Regions from separate parts of the Peribacillus sp. R9-11 genome, predicted to be linked through region 2. Evidence: riboswitches for the same ligand, from Rfam matches in the RefSeq annotation. Region 2 holds a riboswitch; each other region holds the start of a gene.
What was found. A riboswitch is a leader RNA that binds a small molecule or an ion and turns the genes downstream of it on or off. The one in region 2 is predicted to bind glycine.

Region 1 (5,110 bases), 2.5 Mb from region 2:
AAAAGAACTTCCCTTCGATCCATCTGAAATAGGCTTAAATTTGGAAACAGCGTCGTACAAGGCTTGTTCAGTTGGAGAAAATTCAATGATGATTGTTTCCACCTGCCTTTTTGTCCATTCAATTCCAGTATCAGCCCGTCGGTTCCGAATCATAACAGTGTTGACGAGTTCCTTTAGGTGCTCATCCTCAATAACATTTCGGCCTTTGCCTTTATATTTCTCAGAAAAGAGTGTTGCATTTCCCAAGTGTCCCGGTTTCAATAACGAAACAAGATGGAAAATTTCTTCGACTTTATTTTGAATTGGCGTAGCTGTCAGCAATAAACAAAATTTCTTTTTCAGATTTTGGACAAATTCATAGTTCTTCGTTTTATTATTTTTAAGTTTATGAGCCTCATCAATAATGATAAAGTCATATTGCTGATTAAAAATGATATCTCGATGGGGAGCTCGTTTCGCTGTATCAATGGATGATATAACAACATCGCATGATTCCCACACATAGCTTTTTCTTTGAACAACAGCCGGAATATGAAACTTGGTATTCAATTCAAAAGCCCATTGACTTACAAGTGAAGCGGGGACAAGAATTAATACTTTTTTAACAAGACCACGGATCATATATTCTTTTAGAATCAAGCCAGCTTCGATTGTTTTCCCGAGACCTACTTCATCAGCTAAAATGGCTTTTCCATTCATCTTTTCAACTACCTGCTTTGCCGCTTCCAATTGGTGGGGAAGCGGGGTGAGCTGTGGAAGATGCTTGGGTGCCTGTAAACCTTCAAAATCAGGAATAATGAGGTTTTCTTCCATTTGAACAGCCAATTTATAAAGCTCCCAATTACCCCATGGACCGTCATTTTCCATCTTTTGTAGAAACTCGTCATTCCAATCAGAACTGAAGGATATATTAATTTTCATTGAAACTACTCCTTCTAAAATCATAATTTTCTTATTTAAGGTTGAAACCCGAACATTTTATATGTGAAGTAAGAAAAATATTTCTCTGTAAAAGATATTGCAGAGAAAAGTTTCTTAAGGTAGGATGTAAGTATATTTAGAAAATTCCAATTTCCCAAAACGCTTAAAAGATGAATGTAGTTCATGTTTTTCATAGTATGGGCAACCGCCTCTTACTTTATCCCAGATTAACAGACTAGAGATCATTCATTAAGTTCTGAAGTTTTAAGGAGAGTTGGTAGAGAAAGCATTTTGTAAATGCACAGAGGTTTTACTAACTATCAGTAGGATTAATTACTTTCCTAATTGGTGGAGACACATTTATATGCGGGTGAAGATAAGGGGAGAGACTACGAATGTAGCGCCGAAGGAGCAAACTTAGCAGTGAATCTCTCAGGCAAAAGAACTCTTATTGGACGCAACTCTGGAGAGCGCCGCTCGTTGCAGGACGGCCACCAAAGGGGAAAACCTATTATATAGGTAAACTTTCAGGTTTCAGGACAGAGAAAAAGCTCTTTAGGGCTTTCTCTGTCCTTTTTTGTGCCCTTTTTTCCACATTATGAATCAGGCTGAGAAGTATAAGAAGATCTGACAAAATGGAAAGAAGCTTTTAGAAAAGTGAGCAAAGTAAATCTAAAAAATCTAAGGGGGGTCATTTTTTGACCAATTTAAAAAGAACACCACTATTTGAGGTTTATCGTGAATACGGAGGAAAAACGATCGATTTTGGCGGCTGGGAACTTCCTGTCCAATTTTCGGGTATCAAGGACGAACATGAAGCAGTTCGTACAAAAGCTGGCTTATTTGATGTTTCCCATATGGGTGAGGTTGATGTGAAGGGCCCAGGGAGTCTTGCCTTTTTACAAAAAATGATGACCAATGATGTATCAAAGCTAAAACAGGGCGGAGCAATTTATACGGCTATGTGTTATGAAAACGGCGGTACTGTTGACGATCTTATCATTTATAAAAAGGCAGAAGACGACTATCTGCTCGTGGTCAATGCCGCCAATACAGAAAAAGATTTTAACTGGCTACAAGCTAATTGTTCAGAGGATGTCCAACTTTCGGATGTATCAAGCGATTATACACAGTTGGCACTGCAGGGACCTTTGGCAGAGAAAATATTACAAAAACTATCTAATGATACACTTTTGAGTGAAATTGGCTTTTTTAAATTCAAGGAAAATGTCCTGATAAATGGGCTTTCCACGATGGTTTCACGTACAGGATATACGGGTGAAGATGGTTTTGAAATATATAGCAACAGTGAAAATGGCCCGGCCCTTTGGAGAGCTATTCTAGATGCAGGAAAAGAAGAAGGGATACAGCCGATAGGTTTAGGGGCACGTGACACACTCCGCTTTGAAGCTAAACTTCCGCTTTATGGACAGGAGCTTTCACCGGATATTACCCCAATTGAAGCCGGGATTGGTTTTGCGGTTAAAGTGGATAAGGAAGCCGACTTTTTCGGGAAAGCCGTTCTTACTGAACAAAAGGAAAAAGGGGCACAACGTAAGCTTGTCGGAATTGAAATGATTGACCGCGGCATTCCTCGTCATGGCTATAAGGTATACAGTGGGGATAAAGTCATTGGTGAAGTTACGACTGGCACTCAATCACCAACATTGAAGAAAAATGTAGGATTGGTACTTATCGATAAAGACTTTTCGGTGATGAATTCTGAAGTCGAAGTGGAAATTCGTTCAAAACGATTGAAAGCTGTTATTATACAAACACCTTTTTATAAAAAACCACGTAAATAGAGAGGAATGGTCATTAAGATGAAACATCGTTACTTACCCATGACAGAGCAGGATAAACAACAAATGCTGGAGGTAATAGGGGTCCCTTCTGTTGAGAACCTTTTCAACGATATTCCTGAAAGTGTCCGCTTTCAAGGCGAATATGACATTAAACCAGCTAAATCAGAGCCAGCCTTAATGAAAGAATTATCAAAACTTGCTTCTAAGAATGCTGATCTTAAAAACTATGCTTCCTTTCTTGGTGCGGGCGTGTATGACCATTATTCACCGGTCATCGTTGATCATGTTCTTTCCCGCTCGGAGTTTTATACAGCCTACACCCCTTATCAGCCAGAAATTTCACAGGGGGAGCTTCAGGCCATTTTTGAATATCAAACGATGATTTGTGAAATGACAGGCATGGATGTAGCCAACTCCTCCATGTATGACGGAGGGACGGCATTAGCGGAAGCAGCGATGCTTGCATCCGGTCATACACGACGTAAGAAAATTCTAATTTCAGCGGCAGTACATCCTGAATCAAGAGAAGTCGTTAAGACGTATGCGAAAGGTCAGCGAGTGGAAGTCATTGAAATTCCATTTAAAGATGGTGTGACAGATCTAGCTGCCTTAAAGGAATTGGCGAAAGACGATATTGCGGGAGTCATTGTGCAATATCCAAACTTCTTTGGACGTATTGAACCGTTGAAAGAAATGGAAGAAATCATTCATGATGTGAAATCCATGTTTATCGTTTCGAGTAACCCGCTTGCACTAGGTGCATTGACCCCTCCAGGTGCCCTTGGTGCTGATATCGTAACAGGCGATGCTCAGCCATTCGGTATTCCAGCAGCTTTTGGCGGACCGCATTGCGGATACTTTGCGGTCACGAACAAACTTGTTCGTAAAGTGCCAGGCCGTCTCGTCGGGCAAACAGTGGATGAAGATGGTAAACGGGGATTTGTGCTGACGCTTCAAGCTCGTGAGCAACACATTCGTCGTGACAAGGCCACATCCAATATTTGTTCCAATCAGGCGTTAAATGCTTTGGCAGCTTCTGTTGCGATGACCGCACTTGGGAAAAAGGGTGTCAAAGAAATGGCAGTGAATAATATTCAAAAAGCCTATTATGCGAAAAAAGCTATAAAGGAAAAAGGAATAGAAGTGGTGTTTGAGGGACCATCGTTTAATGAATTTGTCATTAAACTGCCGGCATCTTACCAAGAAATTAATCAAAGTCTTTTTGAAAAAGAAATTATCGGCGGCTTCGACTTAGGGACTGTTTATCCACAGCTGAAAGACCATATGCTTGTGGCTGTAACAGAACTTAGAACAAAAGAAGAAATTGATGCACTTGCGCAGGAATTGGGGGATCAACATGAATAATCAAGATCAATCACTCATTTTTGAAATCAGTACGTCCGGTCGAATAGGGTACAGTCTACCGGAAATGGATGTTGAAGAAATTTCACTTGAAGAGATTTTTCCTGCCGAATACATCCGTCAAGAAGAGGCTGAGCTTCCAGAAGTATCGGAATTAGATATCATGCGTCATTATACAGCTCTTTCCAAACGGAATCACGGGGTGGATTCGGGCTTTTATCCACTCGGTTCTTGTACGATGAAGTATAACCCGAAGATAAATGAAAATGTGGCGCGTTTTAACGGTTTCGCCCATATCCATCCATATCAAGATCCGGCGACTGTACAGGGAGCCTTGGAACTATTATTTGACTTGCAAGAACATTTAACAGAAATCACAGGGATGGATCAAGTGACCTTACAGCCAGCAGCAGGTGCACATGGTGAATGGACAGGATTAATGATGATTCGTGCCTTCCATGAAGCAAACGGCGATACAGCACGGACGAAAGTGATAGTTCCTGATTCGGCACACGGTACGAATCCAGCTTCCGCCACTGTTGCGGGGCTCGAAACGATTACGGTAAAATCAGATGAAAATGGCTTAGTTGACCTTGAAGATTTAAAGCGCGTGGTAGGTTCGGATACAGCGGCTTTAATGCTGACGAATCCCAATACATTAGGATTGTTTGAAGAGAATATTTTGGAAATGGCAAAACTTGTCCACGATGCTGGTGGGAAGCTTTATTATGACGGAGCCAATCTTAATGCAGTCCTATCTAAAGCCCGTCCAGGTGATATGGGCTTTGATGTGGTCCATTTAAATCTCCATAAAACATTTACAGGTCCACATGGTGGCGGTGGCCCGGGATCTGGTCCTGTCGGAGTAAAATCGGATTTGATTCCCTACTTGCCTAAACCACTCGTGGTCAAACGAGATGAGCAATTTATGCTGGATTATGATCGCCCGCAATCCATCGGAAGAGTTAAACCTTATTACGGAAACTTCGGAATAAATGTGAGGGCTTATACGTACATTCGTT
Region 2 (5,110 bases):
TCCGGAAGAAGCCAATATGACAATACATAAGACAAAGTAATGTAAATAAGGACGTATAAAGCGGGTGCACCCTTACCATAAGCCCAGCCGCTGCCGCCAAGGAAGGAAAACGTCGTATAAATTTCTCCAGCCATCAATAGAAAGACGAATATAGCACCAAAACCACGGCCTCCAACCGTCCATTGTTCCAAATTCATGTCTTTTCCTTTTGAAGATCGAATACCTAAAAAGATTGATAAAAGTAAAAATCCTAAAATAATTAAGAGGGAAATATTCATTCCTGGTCACCTTCCCGATTTCTGGGGTCCAACTTATACATGATGCCCAAAATAACGGATGTAAGGACCACCCACATAGCCATCCAAAACATATTAAAAGGCATCCCTAATACATAAGGTTCTATTCTGTTAACAAACGGAAGAAATCCTAATATGCCTATAAAAGGAACTAGAGTAAGTATATATATAATCTTCATTAATCAAACCCCTCCATTCTAAGTGAAAAGTCATTCATATCGACTTACAGTACCTTACACTATTTTAATATAAAATTTACTGTGGCTGCAGTATATATTTTAGTAGCACTTCTCTGTGTTAGCAAAATAAATTGAAAAAAAGGAAGGGAGTGTCCCTTCCTTTTAATTCCTGCGACCATGAAAAATAGCTACTTTTTTTTCTGATAGTTATAGAGTACGAGTAGAAGAATGAACCAGATTGGCGTCATTAACAGTGAAAGTCGTGTAGCTTCAGCGAATAGCATAACGATTAGGATGAACAGAAATAATCCTAAAATAACGTAATTGATAAAGGGTGTAAAAGGAGCTTTGAATGTAGAATGGGCTCTCAAGTCCGGACGTTTTTTCGTATATTTGATATGTGAAATCAAGATGATGCTCCAAACCCAAATAAAACAGATGGCACTGATTGTAGTTACTATTGTAAAGGCCTGTTCAGGTATCATTTTGCTTAGCAATGCCCCTAGGGAGACGACGATTGCCGATGTAACCAAGGCATTACTTGGAACAGCATGTTTATTTAATTTTGCTAATTTTGCAGGAGCATCGTTATTATTGCTTAATGTATAAAGCATACGGCTTGTTGAAAATAAACCGCTGTTGCCGGCAGATGCAGCGGATGTCAGGACAACAAAATTGATAATCCCTGCAGCGATTGGAATGCCGATTAGTGTAAAGACTTCTACGAATGGACTGCTTGATGCATCCAGCCGTGTCCAAGGATTGACGCATAGAATGACGAGTATGGCACCTACATAGAAAAGTAAAATTCGGACCGGGATTTTATTGATGGCTGATGGTATATTTTTTTTCGGGTTAGCTGTTTCTGCTGCAGAAACACCAATTAATTCGACCCCTACAAAGGAGAAGACAACCAATTGTAAAGATAGCAGGAAGCCGGATACGCCGTTCGGAAACATGCCTCCGTGGCTCCAAAGGTTGGTGAGTGAAACGGTGCCAGTATTGGTTTTGAAGCCAATGACTAACAGGATGATGCCTACAATAATTAAGGCAACAATCGTGATGACTTTAATGAGCGCGAACCAGAATTCAAGTTCTCCAAACAATTTAACCGTCAATAGATTCAATCCTAACAGAATGACCAGGCATGCAAGAGCTGGTATCCATTGAGGGATATTGAACCAATATTGCATATAGACACCAACCGCGATGATATCGGCCATGGCTGTCATGATCCAACAGAACCAATAGGTCCATCCGGTCACGAATCCAGCCCACGGCCCGATATATTCGGTAGCGAATTCGGTGAATGACGTATAACCGGCGTTGGATAAAAGTAATTCCCCTAAAGCCCTCATAACAAAAAATAAGGCAATCCCTATAATAAGATAGGAAAAGATAATGGAGGGGCCTGCCAATTGGATGGCTTTACCGGATCCAAGAAATAAACCGGTACCAATTGTTCCTCCTATTGCAATTAATTGTACATGGCGATTTTTTAAATCTCTTTTCAATTCCTGTTTAGCCAATTTGAGCATCTCCCGTTGTTTATGATCTTAGTCGTGTGGAGCGTGATTCCACATTCCGTGTAGCTCGTTGTTTTCACCTCGCTTATGATATTGAATGGCAATATCTTGGATTTTGGACAATAAAAAAAGAGATTGGATACTACCAATCTCGTCAGGTTTAAGAATAACAATTCATCATTCGTTACTCTTCTGTCCTTTTGCCTGAGATTGTGAATCCTTCGGCGCTGTACTATGTACAGTCTCTCCAGAAGCTGCTCCTGCTATAGTGTGATCCATAGCATTCAACGCTTGCTAGTATGCGGTTGTAATAAATGTCCGTTTGTAGAAGAATTGAATCTTCCTTCGGTCATTTGTCATTATACTTAAATAACGTCAATATAATATTGGAATTCTATCATTGTTTATTCTATAGGTCAATATGGAAATTGGAAAGTTAGCGGTAATGTAGTTGCTGTATATCAACATTCTATAAAAGTAGTGATTGGAAAAGCCATAGTGACTGGAGCTGTTAGTTAACGGGTCCACTTTAAAATCAATACAAAAAACAACAACAAATTTTGTGGATATCGTTCCTCAGAAAAGTAGACTTCGTTTAAGCCTTAATTTTCCTTTTGGTGATATATATGAACCAAAAGGAAGCTGTAAGGGATGTTACAAACCCCTCGTGTCATTATTGGTATTTCACAATATTGTAGCTTTTCTAGGTGGTTTTTTTCTAAACAATTCATACCATAAAACTGGCATTTTAATCGCGATCGTTTTCCGAATAGTGTGATAATATTTAGGTAAAAAGGTGAAGGGAATTAGAGATGCTATGGCGATAAAGACAGTATCAATTGTTGGATTAGGAGCACTGGGCATTTTATATGGACATCATTTATCAAAGGAAATGCCGAAGAAGAATGTGAGGATTATTGCGGATACAGCTAGAATAAAGAGATATGTCCAGGATGGGGTTTATTGCAATGGTGAGCTTTGTGACTTTCATTATGTAACGCCTGAAGAAATATGCGAGCCTGCAGATTTGATGATTTTTACTGTTAAATTTAGTGGATTGGAAGATGCTATTGAAGCGGTGAAGAATCAAATTGGAAAACAGACGATTATTATTTCTGCTTTGAATGGGATCACAAGTGAAGCGATTATTGGTGAGGCGTATGGAAAGGATAAAGTCTTATATTGTGTTGCGCAAGGTATGGATGCTGTTAAAGAAGAAAATAAGTTGACATACGACCATATGGGCATACTCTGCCTTGGTGAACGGGAACCTGGATTGGTTTCAGAAAAGGTTCAGCAGGTGGCAGATTTTTTTGAAAAAATGAAGGTCCCATATGAGATAGATACGGATATGTATAAGCGGCAATGGGGGAAATTTATGCTGAATGTTGGTGTTAATCAAACTGTTGCTGTCTATAAAAGTAATTATGGTGAAATTCAACGAAAGGGTCATGCAAGAGAAATGATGATTTCTGCCATGAGAGAGGTTATCGTTCTGTCAGAGAAAGAAGGAATTCATTTAACGGAAAGAGATCTGGATTATTGGTTAAGTGTATTGGATACATTAAGCCCAGAAGGAAAGCCATCCATGGCTCAAGATATCGAAGCTCGACGTTACAGTGAGGTTGAGTTATTTGCAGGTACGGTATTAAAATTAGGTGAGAAATACGGAGTGCCTACACTTGTAAACAAAGAGTTATATGAACGAATTGAATTTCTCGAAAGTCAATATAATTTCAACTAAAGTTTGACTTTTTTCTATGATAACTCCCTCACCTTGCTCTAGAACAAGGCCATTTGAACTGAGCTCAGTCTTTAAAGACTGGGTTTCCTTTGGTTGTGTTAAATTCCCTACTTTATCTTATTAGGGTCATGTTATTTTATTGATTTCTTAAAATACTAATATATCTAATATCACTTTTAGTGATTGAATTTTTTTATACTGGTTAGTGTTTCCTCTAGAAATACATTTGTTTTTTTACAGGATATTTATTATTATAAGATAAGATTATAAATTATGCGATATGAAAAAGAATTGGAACTTTTTAAATCTAATCTAAGTATGGAAAATGAATCAACAGTTGTTTTGATCTAAATTGAGAGTTAATTAGGGGCTAGAAAAAAACTTTAATAACCTTGTACGAAGTATAGTCGCTAATATTACATCTGGAGGAATTAATCATGTCAAACAAAGAATTAAAGAGAGGGCTAGAGGCACGTCATATTCAGATGATCGCTTTGGGCGGTACCATTGGTGTTGGGTTATTTATGGGATCAGCAAGTACGATTAAATGGACTGGACCATCTGTAATGCTAGCTTATGCTATCGCTGGTCTTTTTATATTTTTCATCATGCGTTCTATGGGAGAAATGCTTTATTTAGAGCCTACTACGGGTTCGTTTGCAACATTTGCGAGTAACTATATTCATCCTTTAGCAGGTTATATGACTGCATGGAGTAATTGGTTTCAGTGGGTAATCGTCGGAATGTCCGAGATAATTGCCGTTGGAATGTATATGAAGTATTGGTTCCCAGATTTACCCGCATGGATACCAGGTGTGATTGCCATGGTTATCCTAGGGGCTGCAAACCTCATTTCTGTAAAATCTTTCGGGGAATTTGAATTTTGGTTTGCGCTTATTAAAATTATAACGATTGTACTGATGATTATTGCTGGACTAGGTCTTATCTTTTTCGGGTTTGGAAATGGCGGTGATGCAATTGGATTATCAAATCTTTGGGCAAATGGCGGCTTCTTCACCGGGGGCTGGACAGGGTTCTTCTTTGCGCTTTCCCTTGTTGTAGCATCCTATCAGGGCGTTGAACTTATCGGTATCACTGCGGGTGAAGCGAAAAATCCAACGAAGACTGTAACAAAAGCTATCCAAAGCATCATTTGGCGTATTTTAATATTCTATATTGGCGCTATTTTTGTCATCGTGACAGTCTTTCCTTGGAACCAACTAGATGACATCGGTAGTCCGTTTGTTTCAACCTTTGCTAAAATAGGTATTACTGCAGCAGCAGGTATTATTAACTTTGTCGTAATCACAGCGGCGATGTCTGGATGTAATAGTGGGATTTTCAGTGCAGGTCGTATGCTTTACA
Region 3 (5,110 bases), 2.4 Mb from region 2:
AAGTCACTTTCTTTATTCGTCTTTACGACAAAGCCGATTCCTGCTTCAAGCGGGCTGATATCGTTACTGAGTTCTTGGCCATAGAGTGCAAGACGTGCTTCAAGTCGAAGCGTGTCCCGTGCACCAAGTCCACATGGTTGTAATCCATTCGTGGTTCCTGCTTCTAAGAGCTTTTCCCAGAGTATTACCGCTTTGTCTGCTGCTAAATAAAGTTCATACCCATTTTCTCCTGTGTAACCTGTACGGGATACAAGTATGTCGGTAATCCCGGAGATGTTGACATGTTGGGCGAATTTAAAAGAGCCAATTTCTGATAAATCTATTTCCGTTAACTTTTGCAAAATGCTTTCTGCCTTTGGACCTTGGATGGCAAGCTGGGCGATGTCTTCCGAAATATTTTGGAGCGCCATCTCTCCTTTTACATGCTGTTTCATCCATTCGTAATCTTTCTCAATGTTTGCGGCATTAATAACGAGTAAATATTTTTCATTCCCTAATTTATAAACTAATAAATCATCGACCGTTCCGCCGTCTGGATAGCACATTGCGGTATACTGTGCTTGATTGATGCTAAGCTTTGTTACATCATTTGTAACAAGGTAGTTAATATAACTCTCGGCATCTTTCCCTTCCACAAGTACTTCTCCCATATGAGAAACATCAAAAAGTCCTGCTTCTGTTCGAACAGCTTCATGCTCTTCTAAAATGCTGGAAAACTGAACTGGCAGAGCCCAGCCACCAAAATCAATAACTTTTGCTCCGTATTTTTTATATACTTCAAAAAGCGGTGTTTGCTTTAATGCTGTTTCAGTACCCATGATCTACCCCCGATTATGATTCATGATTTCCTACAAAAAAGACGTTCTTTCACCCGTTTACCGGTTTCTGTCATTGCCAAGCCACCAAGAGCCGTTTCTCGAAGGGTCCTTGGCATATCATTTCCAACCTTATACATGGCTTCAATTACCTCATCACAAGGTATGCGGCTTTCAATCCCAGCTAGAGACATGTCGGCCGCTGAAAATGCAATTGAGGTTCCAATCACATTCCGCTTGATGCAAGGAACTTCCACAAGTCCTGCGACTGGATCACAAACCAATCCTAAAAGTGACTTCATCGCAATGGCTGTCGCATTCACGGCTTGCAGTGGTGTTCCGCCTTTTAACTCAACGATTGTCCCCGCTGCCATGGCCGTTGCGGAGCCCACCTCTGCTTGACAGCCTCCAGCAGCCCCCGAAATGAAAGAACGGTTCGCAATGATAAGCCCGAGCATACTTGCCGTGAATAACCCCATAACTAAATCTTTATAAGGCGTGCCATCATTTTTATGAAGCGAAAACAGTACCCCAGGCAGAATCCCTGCTGCACCCGCAGTTGGGGTAGCTACAATGACCCCCATTCGGGCGTTACTTTCAGAAGTTGCCAATGAAAAGCTCATTGCGTTGCTTATATAGCTGCCTGACAAAGATTTACCTTGTTGAACGTAATCATTCATTTTCAAAGCATCTCCGCCAGAAATTCCACTCGGTGCGGTTGTGGCATCCTTTATACCATTATCAACGGCTTCCTTCATTTTAATCAATCGTTCTTCCATCATACTGATAATAGCTTGTTGGTCTCTTCCAGACTTTTCTGCTTCCATCATTAGCATGATTTCGCCAATGCTTTTTTCTTCTCTTTGGCAAGCTTCATTTAGTTCTTTCATGGTCTGGATTTCCATCATATAGCCTTGTCCATTACTTTCTTTCTTGGATGATAAGAACTAGCAAGGGCTGAAAAGTCATCACCTGCACTGAGACGAATCGCTACCATATCGTCGTCTATCATGAAAATCTTGGATAAACCACCACCAAGTGATGCTCCGCCTACCTTTACTACACAATCGCCGCGTTTTGCTGTCACGATTGTTGTGTTAGGATGGTCAAAATACTCGCAGCAGCTTTCAAATTCAATTTCGTACTGCATTCCATTCTCTTTTGCCCATTCCAACGAGTTTTTAATGCGTGAATCATCGGTATCCATCCCAAGTAATCCGCCAAGCAGTGCTTTATCTGTTCCATGTCCTTGATAGGTTTCAGCAAATGAATCATAGAATACAATTTTGACTTCTTTTGGATAATCTCCTAACAGTTCATGGATGAATTTACCGATTGACACGACTCCGGCTGTGTGGGAACTTGACGGTCCTACCATGATTGGACCTATTATGTCAAAACAACTTTGAAAATCCATTGAGTCCCCCCCTTTTTTTCTTACACAGTAATTGGTTGTTGAAATAACGGATAAATATCACAAATTCCTTTGGTTGTTTCTTTTGCTTTCTTAAGAACGTCTTTATCTCCTTTACTCTTTAAAACAGCTGAAATCACTTCACCGATTTTCACCATTTCATCCTGCTTCATGCCTCGAGTTGTTAAAGCTGCTGTTCCCATTCGGATACCACTCGTAACAAATGGCTTTTCTGGATCATATGGAATCGTATTTTTATTAGCGGTGATGCCTGCTTCTTCTAATAATCTCTCTGCTTCTTTTCCTGTTAAATTCCACGGACGTAAATCTAAAAGGACAATATGATTATCTGTACCACCAGAAACAAGAGCTGCACCTTCATTTTTTAATGTTTCACTAAGCGTTGCAGCATTTTCAATGACTTGTTTCGCATAGTCCTTAAAGCTTGGTTGTAATGCTTCGTTGAAAGCGACCGCTTTTGCTGCAATAATGTGCATGAGAGGGCCGCCCTGAATTCCTGGGAACACAGATTTATTAATCGATTTGATAATCTCTTCATCGTTTGTTAAAATGATCCCCCCGCGAGGACCTCTCAATGTTTTATGAGTAGTACTTGTCACAACATCTGCATATTGGATTGGGGATGGGTGAAGACCGGCCGCTACCAGCCCTGCTATATGAGCCATATCCACCATAAGTTTTGCTCCAACTTGATCAGCAATTTCTCTAAATCGTGCAAAATTAATGGTTCTTGGGTAGGCACTTGTCCCTGCAATAATCAATTTTGGTTTTTCTTTCTTTGCGATAGCTTCCAACTCATCATAATCAATTAATTGGGTATCTTCTCTAACTCCATAAGACACAACTTCAAACCATTTTCCTGAAACACTGACTGGACTTCCATGAGTTAAGTGGCCGCCATGTGAAAGGTTCATTCCCATTACTTTATCACCAGGCTGAAGCAGTGCGAAAAATACTGCGAAATTTGCTTGTGCACCCGAGTGAGGCTGAACATTTGCATATTTGGCACCAAACAGCTTTGTTAAGCGCTCAATAGCTGCTTGTTCTGCCACATCGACAAATTCACATCCGCCATAATAACGTTTTCCTGGATAACCTTCTGCATATTTATTCGTCATTACACTTCCCATTGCTTCTAATACATCTTGGCTGACGAAGTTTTCTGATGCAATCAACTCTAAGGTTTGATGCTGACGATTTTGCTCGTTTCTGATAGCTTGAAAAATGATTGAATCATTTTGCTGTAAACTCATTTGTACTCCCCCTTGAAAATTTTTGTATTAAAGGTTTGTTGCATAGCTAGTGACTACGAAACACTACCCTTTTTTGCGCACAAAAAAGAACAGAGAAGGGTAGCTTAGCTTAGCTTTCTCTACCCTTCTCTGTCCTTTTACCTGAGAGTTTAACCCTTTTATATTAATAGGGCCTTTCCCCTTTGGTGGCGTACTACTTTATACGCGCTCTCCAGAGGTGCGTCCAGTTGTGGTTCCATCTACCTGAGAGATTTGTTCCAAGGGTCTTTTTGGAACTTGCTCCTTCGGTGGCGTGTCGCATTGCACTCTCCCACAACCGTCATTCGCTCATATTGAATTTTTATTATATTTAGAATAATTGGTGGAAATAAGAATGTCAAGATTTTCTTGTAAGCGTTAACATTATTTTTTTGAAAATTCTTACTTTATGAATGTCACATTATGGTCGTCCAGATTACTCACGGCTGCTTTTATCATCGTTTTTTTGCAAGTTGACTATTTTGGTAAAGTTAATAGTAGGTCACTGACTTTTGTCCGTTGCCTCTTAATTTTCCGCTACCTCTCCCTGATTCGACTGATCAGCATGATTTGCCTTCGTTTTCTGCATCTTATAAATCGCAATCAGCGAAATAAACCAAACAGGGGTTACGAACAAGGCAACACGAGTATCTTCCGAAAGTGCAAGCACAACAAGTACGAACGCTAGGAAAGTAAGGATCAAGTAATTAGAAACTGGATAAAGTGGTAATTTAAATTTGTTCATTTTCGCTAGATCTGGCCTTGTTTTGCGGTATTTCAAATGACTGATGACAGTAATTCCCCAAATAAAGATGAAACATACTGTAGAAATACTTGTAATTAACGTAAATACTCCTTCTGGCATTAAATAGTTCAACACAACGGAAGTTAGAATGACGACAGTTGAAAAGGCCAATGCATTGGAAGGTACTTTACGGGCATTAAGTTTTGCAAATGGCACAGGTGCATTTTTATCTTTGGCAAGTGAGTATATCATCCGGCTTGTACTGAAGATTGCGCTGTTACATGCCGAAGCAGCCGATGTTAGGACGACAAAATTGACGATACCAGCAGCTGCAGCGATACCAACAGCCACGAATACTTGGACGAATGGGCTTTCCGATGGGATGATTGCGTTCCACGGATAAACACTCATAATGACAATAAGTGCGCCAATGTAGAAAATTATAATCCGAATAGGAATATTATTGATTGCTTTTGGGATAACTTTCTCTGGATCTTCTGTTTCACCTGCTGTAAGTCCTACAAGTTCAATACCAACAAACGCAAACACTACCATCTGGAATGAGAGGATAAATCCATTTATTCCATTTGGGAACATACCTTCGTGGCTCCATAGATTCGTGAAACTGGCTGCGCCTGAATCTGTGGAAAAGCCTTTAATAATCATGAAAATACCGATAACAATTAGTGCTAGAATAGCGATAACTTTAATTAATGCGAACCAGAATTCCATTTCGCCAAAAAGTTTTACGGTTGCTAGATTCATAAATAGCAAAATGACAAGCGCAATTAAACCTGGCATCCACTGTGGTACGGAGGGAAACCAATACTGGGTATAAAGACCA

Region 1: another riboswitch for glycine. It lies ahead of gcvT (glycine cleavage system aminomethyltransferase GcvT); the one in region 2 lies ahead of RE409_RS03035 (amino acid permease).
Region 3: another riboswitch for glycine. It lies ahead of glyA (serine hydroxymethyltransferase); the one in region 2 lies ahead of RE409_RS03035 (amino acid permease).

What each region holds. Positions count from the first base shown of each region.
Region 1 covers NZ_CP133763.1:3,872,035-3,877,144, reverse strand. Annotated here, with positions in the region: gene RE409_RS18785 (DEAD/DEAH box helicase) at 1-921, opposite strand, end outside; glycine riboswitch at 1,292-1,379, shown strand; gene gcvT (glycine cleavage system aminomethyltransferase GcvT) at 1,620-2,726, shown strand; gene gcvPA (aminomethyl-transferring glycine dehydrogenase subunit GcvPA) at 2,745-4,091, shown strand; gene gcvPB (aminomethyl-transferring glycine dehydrogenase subunit GcvPB) at 4,084-5,110, shown strand, end outside.
Region 2 covers NZ_CP133763.1:636,509-641,618, forward strand. Annotated here, with positions in the region: gene RE409_RS03025 (sodium:solute symporter family protein) at 1-278, opposite strand, end outside; gene RE409_RS03030 (DUF3311 domain-containing protein) at 275-475, opposite strand; gene RE409_RS03035 (amino acid permease) at 664-2,004, opposite strand; glycine riboswitch at 2,184-2,262, opposite strand; gene RE409_RS03040 (ketopantoate reductase family protein) at 2,819-3,745, shown strand; gene RE409_RS03045 (amino acid permease) at 4,183-5,110, shown strand, end outside.
Region 3 covers NZ_CP133763.1:3,026,913-3,032,022, forward strand. Annotated here, with positions in the region: gene gcvT (glycine cleavage system aminomethyltransferase GcvT) at 1-818, opposite strand, end outside; gene sdaAA (L-serine ammonia-lyase, iron-sulfur-dependent, subunit alpha) at 839-1,720, opposite strand; gene RE409_RS14725 (serine dehydratase beta chain) at 1,720-2,232, opposite strand; gene glyA (serine hydroxymethyltransferase) at 2,253-3,503, opposite strand; glycine riboswitch at 3,623-3,728, opposite strand; gene RE409_RS14735 (amino acid permease) at 4,048-5,110, opposite strand, start outside.